Regions from separate parts of the Marinobacterium sp. YM272 genome, predicted to be linked through region 1. Evidence: predicted binding sites of a transcription regulator. Region 1 holds the regulator's gene; each other region holds the start of a gene.

Region 1 (5,960 bases):
TGGTCCGGCAGGTCGGCGGGAATCCCCGCCAGCTCGGTCAGCATGATTTCGCGAACCATCACCTGCGGGTCGGACGTCAACAGCCGGGTCAGCGGCAGCGAGCCGATAAATGAGTCCTTGCGGCTGACCACAAACAGGCTGTCGGTGGATTGAGGCACTTCGGTGTGACGACGCAGGTAGCGCAGTACGGTTTCGACGGTGATATCCGGACGAATGGTGACCGTATCGGTGTTCATCAGGCCGCCGGCGGTATCCTCCGGGTAGGAAAGCAGTTTTTCGACGCGCTTGCGGTTCTGCTTGTCCATGATGCGAAGCAGCTCTTTCATCACCCGGTCGGGCATCTGCTGCATCATGTCGGCGACATCGTCGGAGTCGAGACCTTCGGTGACGGTAAGCAGTTCGTTGGCATCCATGCGGCTGAGAATATCGCTCTGGACATCGTCACCGAGGTGCTGAAGAACCTTACCCTCGTTTTCCTTGCTGATCAGGTTCCAGAGGATCTGCCTTTCCCGTGGCGGGGTCTTTTCCAGCAGCTTGGCCGCTTCAACCGGACGCAATCCCTTGTTGAGCATGAAGCGCATGCGCTTGAGCTCGTCGCTGGTCAACGCGCTGCTCAGTTCTTCGAGGGTGTTTTTCTTTTCGTTTGGGATGCTCATGCCGGAGTGGATCGCTGCGCTCGTGGGGTGGAAGGCTTACGGAGAAGTATAGCGGCGCGGAGGTGGATCTACTCGGGCTCGTCGAAGCGGTTGTTGATCAGGGTTTCAATGGCGGCCATCGCTTCCACTTCATCTTCACCGGCCACCCGAAAAGTCAGGTCGGTTCCCTTGGAAGCGGCGAGCATCATCACGGCCATAATGCTTTTTCCGTCCACCTGCCGGCCGTCTTTGTCGATTTTGATCTCGCTGGAAAAGTGCCCGGTGGTGTTGATCAGCTTGGCAGCAGCCCGCGCGTGCAGACCGAGCTTGTTAATGATTTTTAACTGTTTTTCGATCATCGGGGTTCCTGGTAACGGGCGGCGATCAGGTCAGTTCGCGGTGACGGACGTGAACATTATCCATAAGTTCACTGAAATGGCCAGCCAGGTGCTCGGCGATGTAGACCGAACGATGCTGGCCACCGGTACAGCCGATACCGATCGTAATATAACTGCGGTTGTTCTGCCGGAAGGAGGGGATCCAGCGCTCGAGGAAATCGCGAATATCGTCGACCATGGCATAGACATCCGCCGACTCTTCGAGGAACTCGATAACCGGCTGGTCGCGCCCGGTGAACTGGCGCAGCTCCGGAATCCAGTACGGGTTGGGCAACATGCGCACGTCGAAGGTGAAGTCCACATCCAGAGGTACGCCGTGTTTGAAACCGAAGGATTCGAACTGAACCGAAAGGCTCTGCTCGCTTCTCTGGGCGATGCGCAGCTTGATGGTGTCGCGCAGCTCGTAGAGGGTCAGCCGGGTGGTGTCGACGCGAATATCGGCCAGGCTGGCGATCGGCTCTAGCAGCTCCCGCTCGTAACTTATCGCCTCCTGAAGACCCGCCTGGTTGGTGGATAGCGGGTGTTTGCGCCGGGTGGCGCTGTATCGCTTGATCAGCGTGGGCTCGGCGGCATCGAGGTAGAGTATTTCGCAGCTGAGATCATCCCGTTTTGCCAGTTCGCCGATAATCTCTGGGAAGGCGTGCAGGTTGCTGATCAGGTTGCGGGCGTCGATGCTGACGGCCAGGCGTCCCGGGTGTTCCGGGTCGCCGAGCATCTGGTCGATCAGGTCAGGCAGAAGACGGGCTGGCAGGTTGTCGATGCAGTAGAAATCAACGTCTTCGAGCGCCTGCAAGGCTGTGCTTTTGCCTGAGCCGGAGCGACCGCTGATCACGACAAGCTTCATTAAGCCCCCAGTTTCTCCATCTGCGTTATGAAGGTGGAGTAAAGCTCGGCGGAGGTCTCACAGCCGCGCAGCTTTTCCCTGGCGTCGCGCTGGCTGAACAGCTCGGCCAGTCCCGCCAGTGTCTGCAGATGCTCCTCTGCGCCGTCTTCGGGCACCAGCAGGAAGCAGAGCAGGTCCACGGGCTGGTTGTCGATAGCGTCAAAGTCTATCGGCGTCGCCAGTGTCATCACCAGTGCCACCGCGCTTTCGCAGGCGGGCAACCGGCAATGGGGGATCGCAACGCCATCACCGATACCGGTACTGCCAAGGCGTTCCCGGTTCAACAGACCGGCAAAGATCTCTTCCGAGGGGGGATTACCAGACTGGCCAGCGAGAGTATCGCTGGCCAGTTCGAGGGCTCTTTTTTTGCTGACGACATCGGCGTGACAGAGAGTGCGCGATTCGTTCAGCAGTTCAGTTAAGTTCATTATCTGACAGGAGCGTCCGGTTTTCGTTTATTTGTGCGCCTTCATCTTTTCCTTGTGCTTGATGATCTGGCGATCAAGTTTATCCACCAGTCCGTCGATGGCTGCATACATATCATCGTGTTCGTGCGTCGCGAAAATCTGGCCGCCGGCCAGGTGAAGATCGGCTTCGGCCTGTTGACGCTGCTTCTCAACGCTCAGAGTCACCTGGGTGTTGGTGATGTTATCGAAATGGCGCTCCAGTTTGTCAAACTTGGTACGAACATAGTCGTTAAGGGCATCGGTCAGTTCGACATGATGGCCAGTGATGTTGATCTGCATACGTTTTCTCCTAGTCACAATGCACGCTTTTTTATCGTGCTTTCCACTTCAATTAAACCAGACGCTTCCGCTCATTAGAAGGCGGAATTGCCATCGCTTCACGATATTTTGCAATCGTGCGTCTGGCGACGTTGATTCCCTGTTCGTCCAGCAGTTGAGCGATCTTGTTATCGCTGAGCGGTTTGCCCGGATTTTCCGCTGACACCAGCTTTTTGATCAGCGCGCGGATGGCGGTGGAGGAGGCTGCGCCGCCGTCCGAAGTGCTGACATGGCTGGAGAAGAAATACTTCAGCTCAAAGATGCCGCGCGGCGTGTGCATGTACTTTTGTGTGGTGACGCGCGAGATGGTCGATTCATGCATGCCCACCGCTTCGGCGATGTCATGCAGCACCATCGGTTTCATCGCCTCTTCGCCCTGTTCAAGAAAATCGGACTGGCGTTCAACGATCTCTGTGGCCACCTTCAGCAGGGTGTCGTTGCGGCTCAGCAGGCTCTTAAGGAACCAGCGCGCCTCCTGCAGATGGTTCTTGAGGAAATTGTTGTCGGCGCTGTTGTCGGCGCGTCGGATCAGGTCAGCATACTGGGCGTTGATCCGCAGTTTCGGCGCGGCCTCGGGGTTGAGGTTGACCGCCCACTCACCCTTGATTTTGGTGACCACCACGTCGGGGATGACATATTCCGACTGGCTCGGATTGATCATCGCGCCGGGTTTCGGGTTCAGCGACTGGATCAGGCGGATGATCTCCTGCAGTTGCTCTTCCTTCACCCGCATACGCCGCAGCAGGGTTTTGTAGTCGTGGTTGCCGAGCAGTTGCAGGTGCTCGCTGACCAGCCTGAGTGCGTCCTGCAGGTACGGGGTGTCGGGGTCCAGCTGGCGCAGCTGGATCGCCAGGCACTCGCTCAGGTCGCGGGCTGCAACGCCGGGCGGGTCGAACTGCTGGACACGGTGCAGGACTGCTTCGATCTCGTCCTGCTCGGTCTCGATGAAGTCTTCCGGGTACTGGCGGGTGAACTGCTCGATCAGCTCTTCCACTGACAGGGTGAGATAACCATCCGGCTCGATACCGTCGATGATCGCTTCAGCCACCAGACGGTCGTTATCGCTCATCGGTGTCAGGTTGAGCTGCCAGATCAGGTGGTCCTGCAGGGTCTCGTCGCGGGTGTCGTTATCGCCCGGTTCCCAGTCATCATCGCGCGCGGGAGCGGAGGCGGCCGGGGTCGTCTGGTAAGTGTCATCCCAGGAACTGTCAGTGGTCAGCTCGGTCGGGATATCCTCGCTCCAGCTGTCTTCCGGGGTATCTTCGTAGCTTTCTTCGCGCTCGGATTCGCCACTTTCGGCGGCTTCAGGTTTTTCCTGGGTGTTATCGCTCTCATTGCCGTCGTCGCTGCCCGGCAGTTCGTTATCCTCTTCGCTGACCTCGAGCAGCGGGTTGCTCTCCAGCGCCTGCTGGATCTCCTGCTGCAGATCCAGCGTCGATAGCTGAAGCAGACGGATCGCCTGCTGCAGCTGTGGCGTCATGGTGAGTTGCTGACCGATTTTGAGCTGTAAGGATTGCTTCATACTACTACGCGATAAACCATTACTGGGTCGGTGTTAGTGGCGCCCCAGGCTGCTAGAGCCTGAACTGCTCGCCAAGGTAAGCCTGACGTACCTGCTGGTTTGCCAGGATCTGTTCCGGGTTGCCCTGCGCCAGGATCCCGCCGTCACTTACAATATAGGCGCGCTGACAGATATCGAGCGTCTCACGTACGTTGTGATCTGTGATCAGCACGCCGATGCCCCTGTCCTGCAGGTGTCTTACCGTCTGCTTGATATCCCCGACGGAGATCGGATCTACGCCTGCAAACGGCTCATCCAACAGGATGAAGTGGGGCTCGGTTGCCAGGGCGCGTGCGATTTCCACGCGGCGGCGTTCACCGCCTGACAGCGACATGCCGATGCTGTGTGTCAGATGGGTGATATGAAACTCTTCGAGCAGCTGTTCCAGCTTGGCTTCACGCTGCGCCTTGCTCAGGTCTTTGCGTGTTTCCAGGATGGCAAGCAGGTTGTCTTTAACGCTGAGCTTGCGAAATATGGACGCTTCCTGCGGCAGGTAGCCGATACCGGAACGGGCCCGGCCGTGCATCGGTAGCCGGGTAATGTCGTCCTGGTTGATGCGAATCTGGCCGTGATCCGCCTTGATCAAACCGACGATCATATAAAAACAGGTAGTCTTGCCGGCGCCATTGGGGCCCAAAAGGCCAACGACCTCGCCGCTGCTGATCTGCAGCGATACATCACGCACGACCTGGCGGCTTTTGTAACTCTTGGCCAGGTGGAGGGCTTCAAGCTGCATCATGGGTTGTCTCCAGCCTGCTTGGGCTGAATCACCATTTTGACCCGTTGGTCGCCGCTTTCGCTGCTGAAGGCGTTAACTATCGCTTTGTCCATGTTGTAGACAATGCGCTGGCCGGAAAATGTGTCTTTTCCCTGTTCGACGCGGGCTTCCTGCGTGATCGTGATTTCCTGCCGGTTTACCCGGTACTCCATGCGCAAACCGTAGGCATGGGTGACGGGGTCATCGGCGTTGGGTTTTTGTTCAAATTCTGCCGGTCGACCAATAGATACGATACGGTCTACATCGCCGTCCGCGCTGCGGTAAAGCTCGACCTGGTCGCCGCGAATTTTCATCGAGCCCTGTTCGATTTCCACGTTGCCCCGGTACACGGTCACGCCGGTGTTGTCGTTCATGCTGGCGCTGTCGGCGCCGATCTGGATCGGCTGGGATGAATCCTCGGGAAGCGCCATGGCAGGAGCCGACAGCCAGAATACCAGGCTGCAGATCGCGGCAGGAAGGGTCGGTTTAAGGCGCATTGTATCTACCCTTTACGTTAGAAAGCAGTTCAACCCGGCGCTCGTCGAAGTACACCTCGAGACCGGTGGTTTCGGTGCGCTCGTCTTCGCGAATCAACGTGGCGGGGGCGTCTGTCTCGGCATAATCCCTGGGTGGGTAAACGCTGAGCGTACTGGTTGTCAGTACCGAGCCGGGCCCGGATAGCGGATTATGGTTAACCTCCACATCGCCTGCAAGCTGAATCTCACTCTGATCATCCAGCACCCAGCCTTCGTTGGCGCGTATTTTGTATGCCCCACCCTTATCCTGCGGCATCAGCGTGCTGGGCTCAAGTAGCTTGCTGGAGTTGAGCCTGGGGTAGTGGCGCAGTTCGGGGGTTGTCCAGCTGCGTTGAAAAGAGCCGTCCTCACCCCAGTAGCGGGTCTCGGCATCGCGCATGAAGAAGTCGATACTGGTATCCGTAT
Region 2 (5,960 bases), 1.1 Mb from region 1:
AGCAAAGGCTCATCCTGCCCTGACGGTGCCGGTATCGGCTGATTGGAGACATCCATGCGCTCGCGCGCCTGCTCGTGCTCGAACTGGGCGGTGGCATCGCGAAACTCCGGCGGACTCTCGCTGACCAGCTTGGAGGTCTGCTGAACGAGCTGATCGCTGGCACCAAGAATTCGCAACGCCAGCCGACGGGTGACCCAAAAATCCACCCGCTGTTGCCCGTTATCCAGGTTACCGACCAGGCGGATACGATCTTCCACCGGGTCGAACTGAAAAGTGAAGGAAGCGATATTGATCATGTTATCGAGAATACGCGCTCAGTCGGTAAGGGTCCATGTGTTGACGCATCGCTTATCGGGTTTACTCCGATTCTGAGGATGGCCGCTCCAGCTCAAGATGAGCTCGCTCCACCAGCTCCGGCGGCAGCTCTTTCTGCACGGCAACCCCCAGATCCTTGAACTCCGAGGCCTGCTTGATCAGGTTGCCACGCCCATCGGTGAGCTGGCCCAGCGCCTTGTCGTAACTTCCTTTCGCCTGATCGAGCTTCCTGCCCACGTCCAGCATGCTGTTAAGAAAGGCGTTGAGCTTGCGGTAGAACTTGTCGGCACGGTCGGCCAGCTCGGCGGTGTGTTTGCTCTGATCCTCGAAACGCCAGAGCTGGCGCACGATATTGAGACTGGTCAGCAGCGTGGTGGGGGTAGCGACCAGCACATTGCGCTCGATGGCGCGCTGATACAGCGTATCGTCGTATTTGAGCGCTTCGACGTAGGCGGACTCGATCGGAATAAACATGATCACGATCTCCGGCGAGTTAAGCCCCGGCAAGCGGTAATAATCCTTGTCGGCCAGCTCATTGATACGATCACTCACCGCCCGGGTGTGCTCCGCCAGCGCCGTGAGACGTTCGGTCTCATCCTCCGAGTTTACGTAGCGGGTGTAAGCCATCAACGAGGTTTTCGCATCGATGATCAGATGCTTCTGCTGCGGCAGGTAAACCACCGCATCGGGACGCAAGCGCCCCTCTTCGGTATTGATACTGACTTCGCGCTGGTAATCCTCGCCCAGTCTCAGGCCCGATTTTTCCAGCACGTTTTCGAGCATCAACTCACCCCAGTTGCCCTGCATCTTTTTCTGACCCTGAAGCGCAGTGGTCAGTCTGTGGGCCTGGTCGGTGATATCCCGGTTCAGTTTCTGGAGGTTCTCAAGTTCCGCTTTGAGCTGGATCCTTTGCGCAGTTTCCTGCTCATGGATACGCTCCACCTTCTCCTTGAACCCCTTCATCTCATTGTGAATCGGGTTCAAAAGTGCGCTCAGACTGGTCTGGTTAAGCTCGGTAAACGCCTTGCCTTTGCGCTCGAAAATTTCGCTGGCGAGCACCTCGAACTCTTTTTTCAGCATTTCGCGACTGCGCTCCAGCTGCTTCAGTTGCTCCTCGAAATGCTCCTGCTTCTGCGTCAGCGTCGTGCGCAGCTCGGCATGGTCAGACTCCAGTTCGCCATGTGCTGCGCGAATCCGCTCCAACTGCTCTTCGGTACGCAGCAGGCGCTGCTGACGCTCATCCAGCCGCTCGGCGAGCTGATCCCGGCGCTCAACGGCTGCAGCCAGCTCCGCCTGGCACTGACGCAGCTCCGTGGCGCGCTGCTCCAGCAGCTGCCGCGCCTGGTCACGCTGCCCTTCTGCAGCCTGAAACTGCTGCATGTAGTGATCAAGCCGGGTTTCGATACGGCCGTTTTCCACCTCAAGCTGTGCCAGGCGAGCACGGGTCGACTCATATTCATCGCGCTGCATATCGAGCATATCCTGCAGCCGCTGCACTTCCGCCTCCGCCTTCTCTGCACGCAACACTTCTGCCTGCAGGTGTTTATGCGCCCGATTACTGGAAAGAAGCCAGGCCAGCACAAAGGCAACAACAGCTGAAAGCGCAACGGCGGCAGGAAGAACAAGTTCGTTTGGCATCAATCACATCCCTGGCAGGTGAAACAGGCGCAAATCATAGAGCAGTTGGCGCCAGCACGACACTACCTGGTAAAACTCGACACCTAAACCCGTTGCCCTGACTCGTTGAACTCCAATCGCTGCACCTCGTCATCCTCATCGCTGATTTCGGCCCAGCTCAGCGCGCCGTTGCTGTGATAACCGTAGCGGTGCTCAAATTCGACCTCGCCGTAAACCAGCTTGTGGACCAGCTTAAAGCGTCCGTTCTCATCAAGCTGAACGCCAAAGAAGGTGTTGCGGTTTTCCGTTTCGGTTCTGGCCAGCGGATTAACCAGCTGCAACGGCAGGGCGATTCCGCTATAGGTAAGAAAGTATTTATCGTACTGTTCGGACTGACTCATAACGACGGGCTCTTATGCAATGACAGAAAGCGACACCGGGCCCCGTTATGTAGGAACTCCAACATAAGTTGTTGATTGGCAGACAAGATCCGGAACACTATCCGCAATGGATAGGGTCCGATATGCCTTGCAGGCGAATAACGAGGCCCAGTGACATCCTGCTGCTGCAAAAGCCAGACCGCCCCACCCGTCAGGCAAACCTGCTACACGCGATACCCCTCTTCCATCAGCACCTGGCGTACACACGGACGGCTGAGCATCAGCTCAAAATGAGCACGCAGTCGCGGTGGCAGGGCTATATCGGACCGATCGGCCCAGAACTCCACATAAAAAAGCGCGACATCGGCGACTGAAAACTCACCGCAGGCATAACGCTCATCGGGCAGGCGTGATTCGACAATAGCGAAGGCCTCGGTCACCCGCCGACGCCCGTCTGCTTTGATGCTCTCCAGATCCTCATTGCGCTGCGCAAACTTTTCAGGCGTGAAGATGCGGGCAAACGCCTGCATGTGAAGCGTACCCACCGCGTAGGCCATCAGCTCGATCGCCCTGGCCGCTGCCAGAGGCTCTTCCGGTATCAACTTCGCTTTCGGGTTACTCCAGGCCAGCCAGCAGGCGATCGCCTCAAACTCGGTGAGCACCTCTCCGCCCTCCAGTCTGAGCATCGGTATGGAGCCCTTGGGATTCAATGCGAGAAAAGCCTCTGAACGCTGATCGCCAACCATCAGATTAACCAGCTCAACCGAGAACAGCGCCTCACACTCTTCCAGCAGGATATGGATACCGGTCGTACAGGAGCCGGGCGTCATATAGAAGGTCAACATCAGGCAGCGCCCTCTACAACAGAAGCAAACCAGGCTGTCAGCGCAGGCTCCACCGCCTCCCAGGGGTAATCCGCTACCGGCTCAACACCGCGCCTACGCAGTTTGTCTGCCGGACCATCACCAACACGGGCCACCAGAACGGCATCGCAGTCATCGATGGTATCGAGGATCTTCTCCAAAGCGGATCGATCACCCTGACCACCAAGGCAGTAATGATCCACTTCGCGCTTTTCAATCAGTGAGCAACCTGCCTCACTAACGCTGTAGATACTGAAGTGTTTGGCATGACCAAAGTGTTCATCAACCGCCACACCCTGCTTCGATGCGACCGCCACCCGATACGACATAACCGAATCTCCCAAAACAATACTTTGAGAGCCCTATGCGAAAAGCACTCCAGCCAGCCCGGGAATGGGAGCGGCCGTAAAAACAGATAAAAAATTACATACGTATTATGTATTTTTAATACCCAACCAACTCACCCCGTTAGCCAGACATGCTCACAAACGTGCGAGGCGCATGGCCCGGCACAAAAAGAGCACACATCAAGCCAAGATAAAGCATTATTAGATACATTAAATAGTTCCACTAACCATTTGGTTTATTTACTTTAAATAAATATTTTATTTTTATATGACCACTTGGTCAGCTTTTTGCTTTGGGTATGCGCAGCCAATCTGACTATCCGGTCAGTTTATTTCTATCTGTAAACAACCAATGCAGGAACTCGACTTAATGAAACCTATACACGCTGCCGCTGCCCTCGCTATCGGACTTGCCTCAGCCTCCAACGCCTCTGCTGAACTGATCTGGCAGAACTTCAGCCTTAGCTATCTGAACGGTAGCGAATACGAAGTGGGTGACGAAGACCGTCAGGTTATTACCGTCGAACACGCCAGTGGTCATTCCTGGGGCGACACCTTCTTCTTCATGGACCGCCTGAAATGGGACGACGGCACCACCGAGAACTATATGGAGTTCTCTCCGCGCCTGAGCCTGGGCGGGGTCACCGGTTCTGACCTTTCTTTCGGTCCCGTCAAGGATGTACTGATCGCTTCCACCTGGGAATCCGGGGAAAACTTCGACAACCTGCTCTATGGTGTTGGCTTCTCCTTCGATATTCCCGGCTTCAACTACTTCAACGCAAACATCTACAAAGCCAATAACGACCTTAACGATAACGACGAGCAGCTGACGCTGACCTGGGGCCTGCCGTTCTCAATGGGCAAAGCCGACTTCCTGTATGACGGCTTCCTCGACTGGTCATCAGCTTCCGACACCAACGCGTCTGAAATGAACTGGACCTCTCAGCTGAAGTGGAACCTGGGCAAGCATTTCGGCATGAAATCCCCACTTTATGTAGGGATGGAGTACGCTTACTGGAACAACAAGTTCGGTATCAAGGATGCCGACGAACGTAACCCGGCGTTTCTGCTCAAGTGGCACTACTGATAACGGCTAGTTAAGCAAATTCAGGGTGCCTGCAGGGGCACCCTGAAGAGGAGGTTCTCCCATGGCTCAATCGCAGGATAGCGAACTGCTATACCCGCTCGACGCCAGACCAGCTCCGCTGGAGTCTGTTTTCGCAGCCCTTCAGCATGTACTGGCCAGTTTCGTCGGTATCATTACACCCACGCTGATTATCGGCGGCGTTCTCGGACTAGGCGCCGAGGTCCCCTATCTGATCAGCATGGCGCTGGTCGTATCCGGGGTAGGTACGTTTATTCAGGCACGTCGCCCCTTCGGCCTCGGCGCCGGGATGATCTGCGTTCAGGGTACCAGTTTTGCGTTTCTAAGCTCTGTGCTGGCGGCTGGTTTTATCGCCAAGGCCAAGGGCGGCGGCCCCGAAGAGATACTGGCGATGATCTATGGCGTCTGTTTTTTCGGTGCCTTTATCGAGATCGTACTCAGCCAGTTTATCCATAAACTACAGCGCGTCATCACCCCGCTGGTAACCGGCATTGTCATCACCATTATCGGGATCAGCCTGATCAAGGTCGGCATGACCGATCTTGCTGGTGGCTTCAACGCCGAGGATTTCGGCAGCGGCGCCAACCTGGCGCTTGGCGGCGGCGTATTGGCGCTGATCATTATCCTGAACCGCTCCAGCAACTCCTGGATCCGGCTATCGTCCATCATCATTGGCCTGGTGATTGGCTATATCGCCGCCTTCTTCATGGGAAAGGTCAGCTTCGATAACATCAACGCCCCACTGTTCAGCATCCCGGTGCCGTTCAAGTACGGCTTCGACTTTGATTTTGGTGCGTTCATACCGATTGCACTGATCTATCTGATTACCGCCATCGAGTCCACCGGCGACCTGACAGCCAACTCCATGGTTTCCAAACAGCCGTTAAAAGGCCCGGTGTACATTTCCCGCATTCGCGGCGGCGTCCTTGCCGATGGTTTCAACTCAGCCCTGGCTGCAGTGTTTAACACCTTCCCGAACACCACGTTCAGTCAGAACAACGGCGTAATTCAGCTGACCGGTGTGGCCAGCCGTTATATCGGTTACTACATCGCCGCTATCCTTGTCATTCTTGGCCTGTTCCCGGTTATCGGCGCGGTGCTGCAGCATATGCCCAAGCCGGTGCTCGGCGGCGCAACCCTGGTGATGTTTGGCACCGTTGCGGCAGCGGGCATAAAGATCCTCTCCACGGAGCAGCTGGACCGCCGCAAGATGCTGATCATGGCAACATCGTTCGGCATAGGCCTGGGAGTCACTATGGTGCCCAATGTGCTGGAACATATGCCAAAGCTGGTACAGAACGTCTTTGGTTCAGCCATCACCAGCGGCGGTCTG
Region 3 (5,960 bases), 680 kb from region 1:
AAAGGCGAGCACATGGATCTGAACTTCACCTATCACTTCCACTGTGCCAACCCGGGCGCCCTTGATTCCGCCCGTATCAAGCTGTTCGACCAGTTCCCGAGCATTCAAACCGTGAACGCCAAGGTGCCCGGTCATCCGGTGCAGGCGCTCAGTGCGTCATCGAATATGGTGCAGCTTCGCTAAAACGCAACAGCGGCCAAGTGGGTATGAAGTGATCGAACCGATCCTTCATACCCTCTGACCAGCCGGTTTACTGCGGCCTGATATTCTGGTTTTCCCGGAAGAAGTTGTCTGGGTCCATCTGCGCCTTGATCGCCGCCAGGCGGTCGTAGTTTTCACCATAGGCACCGTCTACACGCTCCTCCCCCTCACTGATGAAATTCACATAGACACCGCCGGTCGCCAGCGGCCTGGTTGTATCGTAAAAATCCCGCGCCCAGTCGATACAGGTTTTATCCTGATCCGCGCTGTCCCAACGGGTGTGCACGTTCATAATGAACTCGGTATCCCGATGCGGATAGGCAGTCGCAGTCGGATCTACCCGGTTTATCACCCCTCCCATCTGCGCCACAAAGATTTCTGACTGAGCGCTGGGTAGCCGGCCGCCGAAGTCCACCAGCATATCGATGAGGTTATCGGGCAGTCCGGTAAAGTTGTGAGACTTCCAGTAGTTGCGCGCGCCCGGCGTTAATAGCGGATCAAACGCCTGCTGAAAGCCTGCAAAGGGATAAGCCCCGATACCGGTGCCAACCTCCTGGCCCAGCTGATGTACCGGCGCCAACGCCTTTTCACCCGACTCAAGATCACCGTTGTAGACGCCAACAATAATCACCACGCGGGTTCCATGTACCTCTTCAGGCAGGAATGGCAGAGGTGGCGCATCACGAATCACCGCCCAGAGGGTCAATTGATCGGGGCTCTTTTCACACAACGCCCGGTATTCGGTCAGCACCGATTTTGCCTGTGCAAATGGGAACACCGTGGGCCCTGCCATGACCTGAGGTCCAACGGAATGCAGCTTGAATTCAAACTCGGTCACTATGCCGAAGTTGCCGCCACCGCCACGAACCGCCCAGAACAGGTCCGGGTTCTGCTGCTCGTTGCAGACCAGACGGGCACCGTCGGCGGTAACCATTTCGGCCGAGAGCAGATTGTCCACCGTCATCCCGTAGCTGCGACTAAGCCAACCAAAACCACCGCCCAGTGTCAGCCCGGCAACACCGGTGGTCGAGTTAATGCCCACCGGACAGGCGAGACCGAAGGTCTGACATTCATGATCCAGGTCGCCGAGCGTAGCCCCCGGTCCAACCTTTACTGTTTTCGCCTCGGGATCGACCCGGACCGATCTCAGGGCACTGAGGTCGATCAGCATGGCACCGTCTGACAGCGATTTGCCGGCGATGTTGTGACCTGCGCCGCGCACCGATACCAGCAGGTTATTCTGGCGCGCGAATGAGACTGCGTTCATCACATCAGCCGTGCCGGAACAGACGACAATCAGCCCCGGTTTTCTGTCGATCATCGCATTCCAGATCTCTCTGGCGCTGTCATATTCCAAATCGCCGGGACACAGCACCTGGCCGTGGATCATCCCCTGCAGTTGGGACAGTTGTTCTTCGTTAAGCGCAATTGAATCGCCGCTCAGAGAGCGAACCTTGAGTTCAGCCATAACACATGCCTCCACTTTCTTATTCTTCTGCGTGGAATACGCGTACGGCGGGCACAATTAGATTTTGGGCCCACCAGTGTGGGCTGGCTGGCTTGTAAGCTGAATGGATTTCAGTCGCAAGGAAACCGAACGGACTGTCGATACACCTCCTGGAAAAGAGATCTTTTCGCAGTAAACAGGCCGTAGCTCACACGAAGAGCTTTTCGTAGCTGCTTTATTAGCAGTTACGAAAAGTGTAATGCATCAACAGCAATCCACTCGGAACCACATCAGTATGAATATTCATCCGATTCTGTATTACGGGTATTCCTGATCATAGTGCAGGGTTATTTCGGACTAAAACCGACAATACAGACGCAGGACGCAGGACAGGGTGAACATTGGAGCTGGTATACAGAAACGAAAAACGGAGGCCCGAGAGCCTCCGTTTCAGTCAGCCAAGATGAGGCTGTTAAGCGTAAACCGGTGCGAATGCCTCGTCCGGATTTTCCACCGGGCCGTTGTCACCCCAGTAAGGTGACAGCTTGCGCAACTTGGCGACGATGGGCGGTACCTCTTTGATCACCCTCTCCACCTCTTCCATGGTGTTGTAGCGAGAGAAGGAGAACCGTACGGTGCCGTGGGCCGCGGTGTACGGGATTCCCATGGCCCGCATCACGTGGGAGGGCTCCAGGGAACCTGAGGTACAGGCGGAGCCGGACGATGCGGCGATACCTACCTTGTTAAGCAGCAGCAGGATCGCTTCACCCTCGATGTACTCGAATGCGATGCTGGCGGTATTCGGCAGACGGTTATCCGGATCGCCGGTGGGGAAGCAGTTCGGGATAGCGGCCAGCAGCCCTTCCTGCAGGCGGTCGCGCATCGCCTTCACCTGGGTGTTCTCGAACTCCATGTGCAAGCCGGCCAGTTCACAGGCTTTACCGAGGCCGACGATCGCAGCCGCGTTCTCGGTACCGGCGCGACGGCCGCGCTCCTGGTGACCACCGCGCAGCAGCGGGCGATAGCGCACGCCACGACGCAGATAGAGTACACCTATGCCCTTGGGTGCGTGCAGCTTGTGGCCCGACAGGGACAGCATGCTGATGGCACTGTCTTTCAGGTTGATGGGCACCTTGCCGACCGCCTGCACCGCATCGGTATGGAACATGACGCCGGCTTCAGCCGCCATCTGTGCCATCTCTTCAACCGGGAACAGGGTACCGCTCTCGTTGTTGGCCCACATGACGCTGACAATCGCCACCTTGTCGCTGAGCAGGGACTTGTACTTGTCCAGGTCGAGGCGGCCCTTTGAATCCACCTCCAGCCAGTGAACGGTGTAGCCCTCGGTTTCCAGATGCTCACACAGGGTCAGTACCGCCGGGTGTTCCACCACGGTGGTGATGATCTCCTTACGCTCCGGCTGCGCCTTGAGTGCAGACAGAATCGCCGTGGAGTCCGACTCGGTACCGCAGGAGGTAAAGATGATCTCGGAGTCATGCTCGGCGCCGAGCAGATCCTGTACCTGCTTGCGTGCCTTTTTCAGCGCGAAGCCCACCTTGTTACCGAAGTTGTGCAGTGAAGAGGGGTTACCGAACTGCTCACAGAAGTAAGGTTTTATCTCCTCAAACACGATCGGGTCGACCATGGTGGTTGCGTTATTGTCGAGGTAAATATCGCTCATGATCAGGCCCCCATGCTTACCAGTGATTCTTTGGAAACCGGCACAACCTTAACGAACTCGCCCAGCTCCTCAATCAGGCGCTGCTGGATACCGCCGAGGGTCATCGCCGCCATCTGGCAGCCGGTGCAGGCACCGGTCAGGTTCACGTAGATGCTCTTCTCATCCACATCGATCAGCTCCACATCACCGCCATCGGCCTGAAGTGCCGGACGGATTGAGTCCAGCACCGCTTCGATCTTGCGAATACGGGCCAGGGTACCCATCTTCGGTGATTCCGGTGCCTTGGCTGCTGCAGCGGGCTTGGCAGCAACGGCAGCGCCGCCAGCGACAAAGGTTTCACCGTTTTCAGCCAGCACGCGGGTGAGGATATTCTCGATACCCTCATGGCAGGATGAGCAGCCACCACCGGCCTTGGTGTAGTTGGTGACCTCTTCCACAGTGTGCAGGCTGTTGGCACGGATGGTTTCTTCGATCATCACTTCATCGATGGCGAAGCACTTGCAGACCAGCGCGCCCTCTTCGTGATCATCTTCCCAGACCTCGCCACGGTAGTTCGCTACCGCCGCCTGCAGCGCTTCGCGCCCCATGACCGAACAGTGCATTTTCTCCGGCGGCAGGCCATCGAGGTAGTCGGCGATATCCTGGTTGCTGATCTTCAGCGCGTCGTCCAGGGTCATCCCCTTGATCATCTCGGTCAGTGCGGATGAGGAGGCGATCGCGGAACCACAACCGAAGGTCTGGAACCCCGCATCAAGTATCACCTCGGTTTCCGGTTCCACCTTCAGGGTCAGGCGCAGCGCATCACCGCAGCTGATCGAGCCCACATCACCGACCCCGTTCGCGCCTTCGACTGCACCGGCATTCTTTGGATCGTAAAAATGTTCTTTAACCTTTTCGGAATAATCCCACATCGCTTGAACTCCTCAGTCGATTTCTGCCGGTTAGGCCTTATGAGAATGATTTACCGCAGCCGCAGCTGTTGGTGGCATTCGGGTTTTCAAATTTGAAGCCGCTTCCCTCGAGGCCATCGAGAAAGTCCACGGTCACGTTTTCGAGCATCGGCTGGCTGGCCGGGTCTACCAGAATCCTGAGCCCGCCCATCTCGACGACCTGATCGTCATCCGCCGCGCTCTCTTCCAGCTTCATGCCGTACTGGAGCCCGGAACAACCACCGCCTTCAACCTTGATACGCAAGCCGGCAATGGGCTTGCCTGCAGATTCAATAAAACGGCTTACCGCACCTATTGCGTTTTCTGTGAGCTGTATCATCGCCTTCTCCTCGCGTGATCGAGTTGCTTGCAAAGACCGCTGCAAGCCCGGTGCCAGCCCTCTTTCGCAAAAATATCCGTTTATTATCAACAAAATAAAAATACACATACTTTAATTACGTGTATTTTTGTCGGAATTGGCGAGACAGGGAAAGCGGCAAGTGTCGTGTTTACTACATCGGGGTAGCGCAATGACGTCAGTCAACGCAGCGGGCCAGGTTAATCGCCCAGAAGTGCCTCATACGCCTGACGCATCAGCAGACGCTCAGTCACCGGGACCTGGAGCAGCTCCATGAGGGTGATGAAGCGTCCAGCCGGTAACGCGGGCAGGTCGTCACCGGCAATTCTGAGCAGTGCAACGGGCGTCCACTGGCGGGGCTCTTCAACCCAACCAAGCAACGGCGACGCCACACTGAGCTGCTCCGCTTTCAAACCAAGCCTTTGCGCCGCGGGCTCCAGCAATTGAACGGCCAGGGGAACCGGCATTTGCGGCTGATAGTCGGTGTGCAGGATCGACAACGGTGACAGCGGGCGCGGCAAACAGGCCGAGGTACCCTGCTCAGCATCCTGCACCCAGAAATGCAGCCGCGCACTGACCGCATGCAGGTGCACAACCATCACCCGCATCATTGCAGTGATCCTTCGCTGGAGAGCAGCCTGTAGCCAACGCAGCCCTGGAAAATACGTACGCCGCCTCCTTCCATTGCAGTACTCCAGAGGCGCTCCTCGTCGAGGACCTCCACACCGGCGAGGTAATCACACCCCAGATCGAACCATTGTCGGCTCCAGGGCAAAGAGGGGCCCATCAGCAGAGTGTCCGGCTTACGACAAAGTGCCAATAGCCGGGGTAAGGTGCGGTTAGCCAGCGCGCTGGCGGTCACAAAGGCCCAGCGGCTCTGCGGCAGCACCGTCTCGGCCGCCTGGTCCGGTAGATCGTTCACCCCGGGATTACGCTCGATACAATGGTAATCCAGCCCTTCCAGCACATCGTCAAGGCCGGGATAGCGCCCTATTACCGTCACCGGTCCTTTCCCCAGCCGCTCGCGCATGGCGCTGAACACCGCCAGGTTTCCGCCCCCAAGCGGACGAGCGTTGGCAAGCATCGGCGCATAATCGCTACTGCCGCGCAGCACCGCGTTAAGCGTGGCAACGGCAAGTGTGGTTTCAAACGGCTGCCAACTGTCGAGCCAGGCGATCAATTCGCTGGCAGGGCGGCCGCAGAGATCACCGGGCCAACTCAGCGTACGGCTGTACGCTTGGGGCGTCATGCACAAACCGGTATGGCCATTGACACGCACCAGCGTCCAAACCTGACCGATGCAGACCCGCTCAACAGGCGCAGAAAACCCCGGGCAGGACTGTG

The links. Region 1 encodes sigma-54, which starts transcription at its own class of promoters, with help from an activator protein. Its sites were predicted from a motif close to TGGCACNNNNNTTGCTNT; they were not measured.
Region 2: ACQUQP_RS11235 (NifB/NifX family molybdenum-iron cluster-binding protein) is a predicted target of sigma-54. The motif match lies at 3,693-3,710, and genes of this name have one in related genera.
Region 3: ACQUQP_RS09150 (HesB/IscA family protein) is a predicted target of sigma-54. The motif match lies at 4,637-4,654, and genes of this name have one in related genera.

Annotation. Positions count from the first base shown of each region.
Region 1 is NZ_CP194171.1:1,363,568-1,369,527, forward strand. It holds gene mgtE (magnesium transporter) at 1-656, opposite strand, end outside; gene ACQUQP_RS06300 (HPr family phosphocarrier protein) at 725-994, opposite strand; gene rapZ (RNase adapter RapZ) at 1,020-1,877, opposite strand; gene ACQUQP_RS06310 (PTS sugar transporter subunit IIA) at 1,877-2,344, opposite strand; gene hpf (ribosome hibernation promoting factor) at 2,372-2,662, opposite strand; gene ACQUQP_RS06320 (RNA polymerase factor sigma-54) at 2,715-4,223, opposite strand; gene lptB (LPS export ABC transporter ATP-binding protein) at 4,276-5,001, opposite strand; gene lptA (lipopolysaccharide transport periplasmic protein LptA) at 4,998-5,516, opposite strand; gene lptC (LPS export ABC transporter periplasmic protein LptC) at 5,506-5,960, opposite strand, start outside.
Region 2 is NZ_CP194171.1:2,499,585-2,505,544, reverse strand. It holds gene ACQUQP_RS11255 (hypothetical protein) at 1-296, opposite strand, end outside; gene rmuC (DNA recombination protein RmuC) at 358-1,953, opposite strand; gene ACQUQP_RS11245 (DUF6156 family protein) at 2,037-2,333, opposite strand; gene ACQUQP_RS11240 (glutathione S-transferase family protein) at 2,537-3,157, opposite strand; gene ACQUQP_RS11235 (NifB/NifX family molybdenum-iron cluster-binding protein) at 3,157-3,504, opposite strand; gene ACQUQP_RS11230 (DUF5020 family protein) at 3,893-4,609, shown strand; gene ACQUQP_RS11225 (uracil-xanthine permease family protein) at 4,671-5,960, shown strand, end outside.
Region 3 is NZ_CP194171.1:2,043,368-2,049,327, reverse strand. It holds gene ACQUQP_RS09170 (ZrgA family zinc uptake protein) at 1-183, shown strand, start outside; gene ACQUQP_RS09165 (FAD-binding oxidoreductase) at 251-1,669, opposite strand; gene nifS (cysteine desulfurase NifS) at 2,121-3,329, opposite strand; gene nifU (Fe-S cluster assembly protein NifU) at 3,332-4,240, opposite strand; gene ACQUQP_RS09150 (HesB/IscA family protein) at 4,278-4,598, opposite strand; gene ACQUQP_RS09145 (hypothetical protein) at 4,817-5,227, opposite strand; gene ACQUQP_RS09140 (Rossmann-like domain-containing protein) at 5,224-5,960, opposite strand, start outside.